One region of the Clostridium budayi genome, then DNA from elsewhere that is predicted to be linked to it. Evidence: riboswitches for the same ligand, from Rfam matches in the RefSeq annotation. Region 1 holds a riboswitch; the other holds the start of a gene.
What was found. A riboswitch is a leader RNA that binds a small molecule or an ion and turns the genes downstream of it on or off. The one in region 1 is predicted to bind lysine.
Positions count from the first base shown of each region.

Region 2: another riboswitch for lysine. It lies ahead of ACZ5TJ_RS09270 (amino acid permease); the one in region 1 lies ahead of ACZ5TJ_RS00115 (Na+/H+ antiporter NhaC family protein).

Region 1 covers NZ_AP042456.1:19,487-25,978, forward strand. The annotation lists gene ACZ5TJ_RS00100 (hypothetical protein) at 1-452, shown strand, start outside; gene ACZ5TJ_RS00105 (aminopeptidase P family protein) at 491-2,266, opposite strand; gene ACZ5TJ_RS00110 (Hsp20 family protein) at 2,358-2,912, opposite strand; gene ACZ5TJ_RS00115 (Na+/H+ antiporter NhaC family protein) at 3,039-4,760, opposite strand; lysine riboswitch at 4,876-5,051, opposite strand; gene ACZ5TJ_RS00120 (aminopeptidase P family protein) at 5,138-6,388, opposite strand; gene ACZ5TJ_RS00125 (ACT domain-containing protein) at 6,411-6,492, opposite strand, start outside.
Region 2 covers NZ_AP042456.1:1,941,242-1,947,733, reverse strand. The annotation lists gene trmB (tRNA (guanosine(46)-N7)-methyltransferase TrmB) at 1-514, shown strand, start outside; gene ACZ5TJ_RS09275 (HD domain-containing phosphohydrolase) at 637-2,373, shown strand; lysine riboswitch at 2,447-2,622, shown strand; gene ACZ5TJ_RS09270 (amino acid permease) at 2,727-4,205, shown strand; gene deoD (purine-nucleoside phosphorylase) at 4,323-5,039, shown strand; gene ACZ5TJ_RS09260 (RNA-binding protein) at 5,187-5,627, shown strand; gene ACZ5TJ_RS09255 (GGDEF domain-containing protein) at 5,754-6,492, shown strand, end outside.

The DNA of each region.
Region 1 (6,492 bases):
CATATACTCATGTTTCATTAAGTTTAGATGATACATTTAAGGAAATGTACTCATTCGGAAGGAAGGTTCCTAATAATCCTTTTATTGCAGGTTTAGTTAAGGAAAATCTTTATGATGGTACATTTAAACTATTTAATAAAAGTAAATGCTTAATATATAAAATTAGAATAACAGAGAGTCAGTTTATCGGACTTAAATATGACTTAGAGGCTCACTTTTTAAATAAGGACAATTATAAATATAATTTCTTAGGTTTATTTCTAGTTAAACTAAGGTTTCCTTATAAACGAAGTAATTATTATTTCTGCTCTCAATTTGTGTCCGAGCTACTTATAAAAAATAACATTCATTATTTTAATAAGAAACCTGAATTTATAAAACCAAGTGATATTCAAAAAATTAATTACGATGATATTTTATATGAAGGATTAGTTACTAACTTTTCAATATAAAAATTAAAAGCTCCCACTAGCTAGTAGGAGCTTATCTTTTAAATCTCTTTAGTTTCAATATCTAAGAATTCTTTTTCTTCTTTATTTAAGTATGGATTTAATGTATTAAATACCCACCTATGATACTCATTTATCCATTCTTTTTCTTCCTTATTTAATAATGAAACTTCTATTCCATTTAAATCTATCGGACATAAAGAAATAACTTCAAATTTATAAAACTCTCCAAATTCTTTTGAAGATATATCTTCTACAACAAGCATTGTATTTTCTGTTCTTATTCCATGCTTTCCTTCTCTATAAATTCCCGGTTCATTAGTTAAAATCATACCTGGCTCTAAAGAAATATTATTTGGAACTGGACTTATTCTTTGAGGTCCTTCATGAACATTTAAGAAGAATCCTACTCCATGACCTGTCCCACACTTATAATCAATTCCTTCTTTCCATAATGGTTCTCTTGCTTTTATATCAATATTTGAACCACTAGTTCCTTTTAAGAATTTTGTATTCATTAAACTTATGTGCCCTTTTAAAACTAGTGTGAAATCTCTTCTTTCCTCTTCTGTAAGTTCTCCAAGTACAATGGTTCTTGTTATATCAGTTGTACCATCTAAATATTGCCCGCCTGAATCTATAAGTAAAAATCCTTTACTTTCTAATTTATAATCGCTTTCTTTAGTTGGAAAGTAATGCATCATTGCTCCATGTTCCTTATGACCTGCTATAGTATCAAAGCTTATTCCTTTAAATAATTCCCCATGACTTCTAAACTCAGTTAATTTATCTGATGCTGATATCTCGCTTATCTCTATCTTTCCTAAGTTTTCTTTAAGCCATTTAATAAACTTAACCATAGCAACGCCATCTCTTACTTGGCATCTCTTTAAATTTTCTATTTCAATATTATTTTTAACTGCTTTTAAATTTGTTGTTATATTAGTATGTTGAACAACCTTAAGATTTTTATCTATATTCTCATAAATAAAGGCACTAACTCTTTCTGGATCTATAAGCACGCTATCTTTTAAATCATTAATTCCTTGTTTTATTTCATTATAATCCTTGATTTCTATTCCTTCATTATTTAAAGCTTCTGATACTTCTTTACTTACCTTTCTTTTGTCTATATAAAGGTACGCATTATTTAAGGTAATAATTGCATAACTAATAACAACAGGATTGCAGTGAACGTCATTTCCCCTTATATTATAAAGCCATGCTATATCATCTAGTGATGAGATTACATAATTTGATACTTCCTTTTTTCTCATATAGCTTCTTACTTCTTCTATTTTTTCTTTAGCACTTTTACCACAATATATAATGTCATGTATAAAAATATTTTCACTAGGAAGATTAGGTCTATCAGTCCATATTAAATCTAATAAATCTTCATCTATTTTTAAGTTTATTGATTTTTCCTTTGCTATATTTTTAATTTCTTTATACTGCTCTAATGAAACTACTTTTCCATCAAAAGCTATCGTTTCACCTGATTTAATATTTTCAAAAATCCATTCTTCTAATGTTGGCCACCCTGGAATTCTCATCTTAAATAGCTTTATACCTGAACCTTTAAGCTCATTTTCAGCTTGTATAAAATACCTACCATCAGTCCAAAGTATTCCTTCATTAAGTCCAATAAGAACTGTTCCAGCTGAACCTGTAAATCCTGATATATATGCTCTTCCTTTATAATAATCACTTACATACTCACTTTGATGTGCATCAGAACTTGGAATAATTACATAATCTATTTTTCTTTCTTTCATTACTTTTCTTAAAGCTTCTATTCTTTCTATTACTCTCATAATCAATCCCCCTTTTCTATATTTTCCCATAAGAGTATTTCTATATCAAGTTAATAAAAAAATAAACCTAAGATGCAAAAGCACCTTAAGTTTATTCTTCCTTATAATCTAGAACATCTATAATTACACTATCATTTTCTAACAAATCATTATTAGAAGTTCCCACTATTACATCTCTATACTTTGGAAGCTCAAGTTTTAATTTATAATTTCTATATGATACTTTAAGTCTTGTAGCATCTGCTTCTGGGACATAAAACTCTCTACTAAATTCATTACCAAATTGCATTACAGTCATAGTCATATTATATCCATTAGAATATACCCTATTATTTCTGATATTTAGATAAATATATCCATCTTTATAATCTATTCTTATATTATCTTTATCAATACCTGGGAAATTCCCTTCAATTAAGTACTTGTCCTCTTTATCTATCATATTTGCGCTCATTGCAAAATTCATATTATTAAATCCCTGATTAAACCCTTGGTTAAAATCTTGATTAAAGTTATATGAAAAACCTGAATTAAATAAATTATTTACTACACTATCAATAATATTACTATTATTCATAAAAGCATTAAATGTTTGCGTGAATATGTTAGTAAAATCATTGCCTCCATTTATAGGATTTCTATTCATATTAAAATCTCCAAATATAAGTTTTCCTCTATATAAAGTATTATAAAAGAAGTAAAAATGGTACAAATTATATATAATTTATTCTAAATAAAAAACTATAGCTTTAATAAGCCATAGTTTTTATTTTTAAGATTCTTCCACAGTCTCTATAGGCTTTCCAACAAACCTTACTGCAATTATTAATGCTATTATTGCTACAGGCAATATAATGTAAATTGGAATATTAAGTCCTGCTGGGATATATCCAAATAAAATTGTAAATCCTCCAACAAATAATGCATACCACATTTGAGTTTTAACGTGGTCAATATGGTCACATCCAGCTCCCATTGAAGAAAGTATTGTTGTATCTGAAATCGGAGAACAATGATCTCCAAATATAGCTCCTGTTAAGACTGCACTTGTGCTTACTATAATATATCCCATATCCGGTGATATTGAATAAGAAAGCGGAATTGCAAGAGGCATTAATATCCCCATAGTTCCATAAGCTGTTCCTGTTGCGAATGAAATTACTGCTCCAAGTATAAATATTATGCTTGGAAGTAAGAATAGTGGAATTGAATCTGATAATAACGTTACTAAATATTTAGCTGTTCCTAAATCTTTAATAACAGAACTTAATGACCATGCAAGAAGCAGAATTACTCCTGTGATTATAAGGCCTTTCATACCATCTATCCATACATCTATGGCTTCTGAAATTGTGAATATCTTCTTTAAAACAGCCATTAAAATTGCAACTATTGAAGCAAATATTGCTGATTGGAAAAGTGCTGTTGAAGCATCTGCTGCACTAAATGTTTGTTGAATTGCTTCAAATGAGAAAGGTGAGTTATTTAATACGCTTATAAGAGCAGAATCCGCTCCTGCCATTATTGCTGAATATCCACTATAATAAAAGCTTATAAGTGCTGATATTATAAGAGTTCCTATAGGAATTATTGCATTCCATACACTTAGCTTAATCCCTTCTTTAGCTTCCATTTCCTCACTTAACTTTGAATCCTTATTCTCTACTTCTTTACTTTTTATTCCCTTTCTTGCTCTTATCTCAGCAGTTCTCATTGGACCAAACTCTCTAAGCATAAGAGTTGTTATAACAACAAACGCAAGAATTAATATATTATAAAATCTAAAAGGTATTGTATTTAAAAATACTCCAAAAGCATCTACATCCATACCTATTTGAGTAAATGAATCTTTTATAAGTCCAACTTCAAGTCCTATCCATGTTGAAATTATTGCAAGCCCTGCAATTGGTGCTGCTGTTGCATCTATTATAAATGCTAATCTTTCTCTAGAAATTCTTAACTTATCAGCAACTGGTTTCATAATAGGTCCGACTATTAAAGAGTTTGCATAATCATCAAAGAAAACTAGTAATCCTAAGAACCATGTTACCATTTGAGCACTTCTTGGAGTTTTTGCTCTTCTAGCTAATGCCTCTGCAATAGCTCTAGCTCCCCCCATCTTTGAAACTAAGTTAATAACTCCTCCAATAGCTAAAACCTGAAGTATTATACCTGCATTCCAAGGGTCTGCTAATGAATTTAGAACTCTTTGTATAAAATCTAAAAACGCCTGAATTAATGAACTAAAGGCATTATGGTCAATTATTTGAAGCATAAAGCATCCAGCTAAAGTTCCTATAAATAACGAAACAACAACATTTTTAGTTATAAATGCTAATATAATTGCAACTAGTGGTGGAATTATAGTTAAAATTCCAAACTTGTCTGCATTAAGCGCTCCCTGATCAACTTCTGCTGCAAAAGCAACAGTTGACATACAAAGTGTAAGAATAATAGTAATACCTAATATTAAATAATTTCTACTTTTTCTCATGTATAAATCCCCCTTAAACTTTTCTGTGAATATTTAAAGGTTCATATCTATTTAAAAAATAAAAAAGAACCTTGAGATAGCACCCAAGGTTCTACTTATATACAGTAAAATCTACTTGAATGATAGCTCACCACAAATTTAATCTGTGACAGTCTTATGGATGTTATCCATAACCCCAGGATTACAACTTTAAAGCATTAATTGTATCCTTCGGCGATATTCCCTTTCCTATTACATCACTGTGCTTAACTCAGTAATAGTACTCTTGAATATCGCGCCTCTATCTCTTCTAATTATTCACTTATCATATTAATGTGATTATATACTCACTTCAAAATTTTGTCAATAATAAATTTAGCCCATTTTACTATATTATTTTAATGATTTTGCATAAACTCTTCTATTTCTTTAACACTTTTTATCATATTTCTTGTAAGAACTTCATTTCCATCAGCTGTTATTAAAACATCATCTTCAATTCTTACACCAATACTTTCTTCCTCAATATATATACCAGGTTCTACAGTATATACCATTCCAGCTTCTAATACAGTATCTCTTCCTGGATTATCTATATCATGTGTATCAAGACCTAAACTATGTCCTATACTATGCCAATAATATTTTAAAACCTCTTCTTTATTTTTAATAACACCAAGTTTAATACATTCCTCAGCAATCCATTCTCTTGATAATTTATTAATTTCTAAGAATTTAACTCCAGGTTTTAAATATTCAATAACCTTCTCATTAACTCTAAGAACTGCTTCATAAACTTCTTTTTGTCTTTCTGTAAATTTACCATTTACAGGTATAGTTCTTGAAATGTCACCATTATAATAATTAACTTGTGCACCAAGGTCAAAAAGAATTAAATCTCCGTCTTTAGCTTCTGAATTATTATCTACATAATGAAGTATTGTTGCATTTTTACCTGCTGCTGCAATAGTATTAAATGCATAATCACGTACTCCTCTTCTTCTGCATTCAAACTCAAAATATGCTTCTAATTCATATTCCTTCATGCCTGGCTTTATATTTTTCATTATTGATTCTACACCTTCAATTGTTATATCAATAGCCTTTTGCATTTCTAAAACTTCCTCTGGACTCTTAACAAGTCTTAAAGGTGCCATAACTGGGAATATATTTTTTATACTTACATGTGGATACTTATCTTTTAATTCTTTACAGAATTCATTACTTACTGATGGAGTACTATTAAATCCATCTCTTTCTAAATCAACATAAACAGTAAGTTCTTCACTTTCATTTAGAAGTTTATTTAAGAAAGCTTTAAAATCACCTAAATAAGCTACATCCTTTATCCCGTTTATATCATATACTTCTTCTTTTCTTATAGTCTTTCCATACCATCTTTCTTTTTCTGCATCAGTTTCCTTGATGAACATTTTGGCAGTTAATTCACCTTTTCTCTTAAATAAGACTAAAATATGATCTTCTTCATCAATACCTGTTAAATAATAAAAATTTCTATTTGGAGTAAATCTATATTGTTCATCTGCAGTTTTCTTAGGTGCATTTCCAGCAAATAATATTACTACAGAGTCATCTTTTATCTTTTCTCTAAGTCTTTCCCTATTTAATTTAAAAACTTCTTTGTTCATAACTCTCATTCCTTCCAAAACTTTATTCAACAGCTAATACTCTAACCTTTATAACATCTTCAACTTCACTTAACTTATATAAAAACTTTTTTACATCTCCTTTT
Region 2 (6,492 bases), 1.1 Mb from region 1:
AAAAGGTACATTCATGGCAGTACATGCATCAGAAAACAAAGACATAAATTATATAGCAATAGATATAAAAGATGAAGTTTTAGTTTTAGCTAAAAGAAATATAGAAAAAGCTTTTGAAGATAAGAATGAAGTTATAGATAATGTAAAACTTATGGCACAAGAAATAGCAATAATAGATGAGATGCTAAGTGAAGAAGATGTTATAGATAGAATATATATAAATTTCTGTAATCCATGGCCAAAAGAAAGACATAAGAAGAGAAGACTTACTCATACAAGACAATTAGAAAACTATAAGAAATTCTTAAATGATAACGGTGAAATATGGTTTAAAACAGATGATGATGAACTTTTTGAAGAATCAATTGAGTATTTTAAAGAAAGTGGATTCAATATAGAGTATATAACATACGATCTTCATTCAAGTGATTTTAAGTATAATGTAACAACAGAGCACGAAGATATGTTTACAAAACAAGGTATTAAAACAAAGTTTTTAATAGCTAGAAGATAGATTTTTATTTTAAAAGAGGCTTTTTATAGTCTCTTTAATTTTATAGTAAATAAAATTATTCTAAATGTTACATATTAATAGTAAGTCTGGGCATTAAGATTTTTATAAATGGAGTGGTATTTTTGAATTTAATTGATATACTTTTAGAAAATATACCTTTTGCAATTCTTATAGCAAATAAATATAGCGAAGTAGAAATGGTAAATACAAAATTTTGCGAAATGTTGCATCTTAGTAAGGAAGATATATTAAAAAAACATATAGAACATTTATTAGATAAAATATATTTAAATGAAAATATTAAATTTAATAGAAATATAAATTTAGGAAGTAAAATTATTAAGGAATATAGTGTTTATGATAAGATAGTAGAAGTGCATGTTGTAAATGTTAATGATTATGGAAGTGAAATATCAGAAATAGTAACATTAATTGATGTTACATGGAGGGTAGGAGCAAAGAAAGAAATAATTAAACAAAAAAATATGCTAAATTCAATAATTGATGCTATACCAGAGGCAATTTTCTTTAAGGATGTAAATAGCAATTATTTAGGATGTAACTTAGCTTTTGAAAAATTATTTGATGTAAAAAGAGAGGAGATAATTGGAAAGGGCAATGAAGTATTAGCACTTTCAAAAGATGAAGCAGAAAGTTTTGTCTCTAAAGATAAAGAGGTAATGGAAACAGGTAAGTGTATCAAGGTTGAAAGTATCCATAAATATAAAAATGGTAAAGTATTTTTAGAAGATATAAAAGCTCCAATATTTGGGGAACAAAATGAGATAATAGGAGTAGTTGGTACTTCAAGAGATATTACTGAGAGAAAAAAGCTTGAAGATAAATTGACCTATTTAAGTTATAGAGATAAACTTACAGGTTTATATAATAGAACATATTTTGATAAGATAAGTAAAGAATATAATAAAAATAAAGAAGATATAATTAGTATAATAATGGGGGATATTAATGGACTAAAAATCGTTAATGATTCATTAGGTCATTTAGAAGGTGATAGATTTATAGTAGAAATTGCTAAAGTAATAAAGAAAGTAGTAAAAGATAAAGGTGAAGTAGTTAGATGGGGTGGAGATGAAATAGTTATTATTCTTAAAGGTATAGATAAAGATAACGCTGTTGAAATTTCAGAGAATATATCTTATGAATGTTTACTTGCAAACTATAAACCAGTACCTCTTAGTATTTCTCTTGGAGTTTCTAGTGGAAAAGGAAAGAGCATTGATGAGTTAATAGTTGAAGCTGAAAAAGAAGTATATAAAAATAAGCTACTAAATGATGCAACCTTAAGAAAAGCTACAATAAATTCTATTAGACGGAACATTTATAATACTTCTGAAACTAAAAAAAGAATAAAAAGAATGATGAAACTTGCTAATAAAATTGGTGAAGAGATGAATCTTAGCAAAAATGAGATGGATAATTTAAGGCGTGTAGTTAAACTTCATGACATAGGAAAAGTTGGTATACCATATGATATACTTGAAAAAGGAAATAACTTAACAAAAGAAGAAATTGAACTTATAAAGCTTCATACGGAAAAAGGATATAGAATATTGCAATCTGATAAAGATTTAAGTCATATTGCAAGTGCAGTATTAACACATCATGAAAGATGGGATGGAAAAGGATATCCATTAGGACTAGCAGGAAATAATATACCATTTTGTGCAAGAGTAGTTTACTTATTAAATGCATATGATTATATGATTAATGGCAAGGGTAAGAAACTTAGTGAAGAGGAAGCAATAGAAGCAATTAAAAAAGAGGCTGGAAAGAAGTTTGATCCAAGTCTTGTTAAAGTCTTTTTAAGGGTTTTAAAGAACTTAAAATGTAAATAAAATAATAATAAATATGTAAATGTATTGCATATATTTTAAAATCGTAAGATAATAAATAAAAAGAAAATAAAACATTTGAGGTAGAGGTGCAAATTTTAAGAGTAATATTAATGAGGTAAGCACAATGATTTAATATGAAAGGAAAATTTGCCGAAGTGTATAACTAATGCTTTAAGGTTATATTGCTGGTTTTACATATAATATGTGTAAGATTGTCACAAAGCTTTTTTGTGGAGGGCTATCATTCGAAGTAAGTAATTTTTATGTACCTTAGTTTAAGTACATTTTAATATTTCCCTGAGTGATAATTTCCTCAGGGTTTTATTTTTTCTTAAACTAAGGAGGAAAAAGTTATGGCAAAAGAAGAAAATAACGAGCTTTCAAGGGGGCTTAAGGCAAGGCATCTTAATATGATTGCAATGGGTGGATCCATTGGTACTGGTATTTTCCTTGCAATGGGAGATAGTATTCATCAAGCTGGTATTGGAGGTTCAATAGTAGCTTATGGAATAATAGGTATAATGGTTTATTTTTTAATAACAAGTCTTGGAGAAATGGCAACATTTATGCCTATATCAGGATCATTTGGAGTATATGCAACAAAATTTATTGATCCAGCTTTAGGATTTGCATTAGGATGGAACTATTGGTATAACTGGGCAATAACAATTGCTACAGAAATGGTTGCAGGTTCTTTAATTATGAAATTTTGGTTTCCAAATGTTCCAGCTTTTGTATGGAGCGTAATATTTTTAGTTATAATAGTTGGATTAAATCTTTTATCTGCAAAAGCATATGGAGAATCAGAATTTTGGTTTGCAGGAATTAAAGTTGTTACGGTAATTATATTTATGATTGTTGGTGTCCTTATAATTTTAGGAATTATGGGTGGAGATGCTGCTATTGGCTTTAAAAATATTTATGCAAATGGTGGTCCATTTGTTGGTGGCGCTAAATCAATATTTGCAATATTTTTAATTGCAGGATTCTCATTCCAAGGAACAGAACTTATAGGAATTGCAGCTGGTGAATCAGAAAATCCTGAAAAAACAATTCCAAAAGCAGTTCATACAGTATTTTGGAGAATATTGCTTTTCTATATTGGAACTATAATCGTTATTGGGTTAATAATTCCTTCAGGACTTGCAGGCGTTAATACTAGTCCATTTACAATGGTATTTGAAAGAGCTGGTATTGCAGGCGCTGCATCACTTATGAATGCTGTTATATTAACATCAGTACTATCAGCTGGTAACTCAGGTATGTATGCATCAAGCAGAATGTTATATTCTATGGCAAAGGAAGGAATGGCACCAAAGATATTTGGAAAAACAAATAAAAGAGGTGTTCCAGTTAATGCAATAATTTTAACTACAGTAATAGCATCAGCTTGTTTTTTAACAGGTATATTTGCTGAAAGTAGTGTTTATGTATGGCTTGTAGCAGCATCTGGACTTGCAGGATTTATAGCTTGGCTTGGAATAGCAGTTTGTCACTATAGATTTAGAAAAGCCTATATTCATCAAGGTAAAGATTTAAGTAAATTACCTTATAAATCTAAAATGTTCCCATTAGGACCTATTATAGCATTAGTATTATGCGCAGTTGTAATTGTAGGTCAAGGGTTTGCTTATATAAATAGTGATGGAATAGATTGGATGAGTATAATATCAGCATATATTGGAATTCCATTATTCCTTATATTATTATTTGGATATAAATTTAAAAAGAAAACAAAGATACTTAAATTAGAGGATGTAGATTTAGAAGTAGTAAATTCTAAAGAACAGGCATTTGAAGAAGTAGAAAAATTAGAGTTAGAAGAAAATTAAAGGGCTCCCTATAGGGGGGGCTTTTTCTATAATTCGACATAACATAGCAAAGGTTTACATGGACATGTTGTTATGCTATAATAATATTATGAGAAAGACTTAAGGAGGAATAAATATATGGCAAATTCAGTACCAACACCACATAATAACGCAAAATTAGGAGAAATAGCAGAAACAGTGCTTTTGCCAGGGGATCCGCTAAGAGCTAAATATATAGCAGAAACATTTTTAGAAAACCCTGTTCAATATAACACAGTTAGAGGAATGTATGGATATACAGGAACATATAAAGGAAAAAAAATATCAGTACAAGGAAGTGGAATGGGGATTCCATCAATAGGAATATATTCATATGAATTAATTCATTTCTATGGAGTTAAAAATCTTATAAGAATTGGTTCAGCAGGAGCAATTAGTGAAAATTTAAAACCTTATGATGTTGTAATTGGAATGGGAGCTTGTACAGATTCAAATTATGCAAGTCAATATAACTTACCAGGAACATATTCACCAATCGCAAGTTATGAATTATTAGATAAAGCTGTAAATGCGGCAAAAGAATTAAACATTGAAACTCATGTTGGAAATATATTATCAAGTGATGTTTTTTACGGAGAAGAAGGACTTGAAGGATTAAGAAAATGGCAAAAGATGGGGGTTTTAGCTGTTGAAATGGAATCAGCTGGACTTTATATGAATGCTGCAAGAGCTGGAGTTAATGCATTATGTATTTTAACTATATCAGACTGCCCATTTACAGGACAAGTAACAACAGCAGAAGAAAGACAAACTGCTTTTACAAGTATGATGAAAATAGCATTAGAATTAGCTTAATAGTATTAATATTTATAAATATAGGAGATGCCTTAAGTGCATCTCCTTTTTAGATTACAAATAAAAATAAGTTTATCATAAATTGTATCAAAATGTCACATAATTTAATATATTATAGTGATATTAATATATAAAGGAAAATATATTATGAACGGAATGAATCCACTATTAAATATGTTATTAGGTGGAATGGGGGGCCAAGGTGGTGGCTTTGGTGGAAATCCTCTATTAAATATGCTCATGGGCGGAATGAATCCTATGATGAGAGGTATGAACCCTATGATGGGTGGAGGCGGAATGAATCCTATGAATATGATGAATCAAATGGGGGGAATGAATCCCATGAATATGATGAATCAAATGGGAGGAATGCAACAAAATAATCCATTAATGAATATGTTCATGAACCAAATGCCTAGAAATGGCGGAGGTCAAATGAACAATATGAATAATGTTATGAATGCGATGAACAATATGAATCAAGATGATATGAATAACTTTATGGAAATGTTAATGCAAAATATGAATCCTAATTCAAATAATTTAGGAAATAATAATGTTAGTAGAAACAGAAGAAATAGAGGATAAAGTTTAATTAGAAGTTATTTTAACTTAATTGTTACAATGACTTCTTTTTTACTTAATAGAAAAATGTATCATAAGTGGTATAATTAGTTAAAAGAGGCTTACATATTGTACTACGGGGGTGTTTAAATGCGAGAAGATGAAATAAAAAGGATATTAAATAGATGTTTTGAAACGCCTACAGATATTTTAGAAGATATAAATTCTAGAAAAATAAATTTAGAGAAAAAATATGAAAATATGATAAAAAGTAAATGCTACTTAACTTTAAATGAATTAGATAAATGTGAGAATTATGCATTTGCAGCAATAGAGGAAATGAAACAAGAGGGAATGTTTATACCAAGTCTTTATGCAGATATAGGATTATGCGAGTATAAAAAAAATAAATTTATAGATGCAAAAAATTATTTTTATAGCGCTTTAGAATATGCAGAAATAGATGAAAATGAAGAAGCAACAATTGAGGTAATGCTTTATTTAATAAAGTTGTTTATAGTAGAGAGAATATACGAACAGGCCTTTTTTTTAACTACTAGATTAAATTTCAATTATTTAGACTCTATGAAAAATACAAGATTATATATGGATGTTATAGCACATTTATCAATATTAAACTATACATTACATAATGTTAATGATGGAGATAAGTATAAAGAAAAGTTTTCTAAAAGGTATGATAATTATATTAATAATGATAATATGTGCTTTTTAAATAATTTAAAATATAGAATATTAAAATATAGGAATGAGTCTATTGGAAATTATGAAGAAGCAATAAAGTATATAGATATAATAGATACAGAAGGATATTTAAAAAATAATAAAATACTTTATTATGAAATGATGAAAGATAAAGCCTTAATAT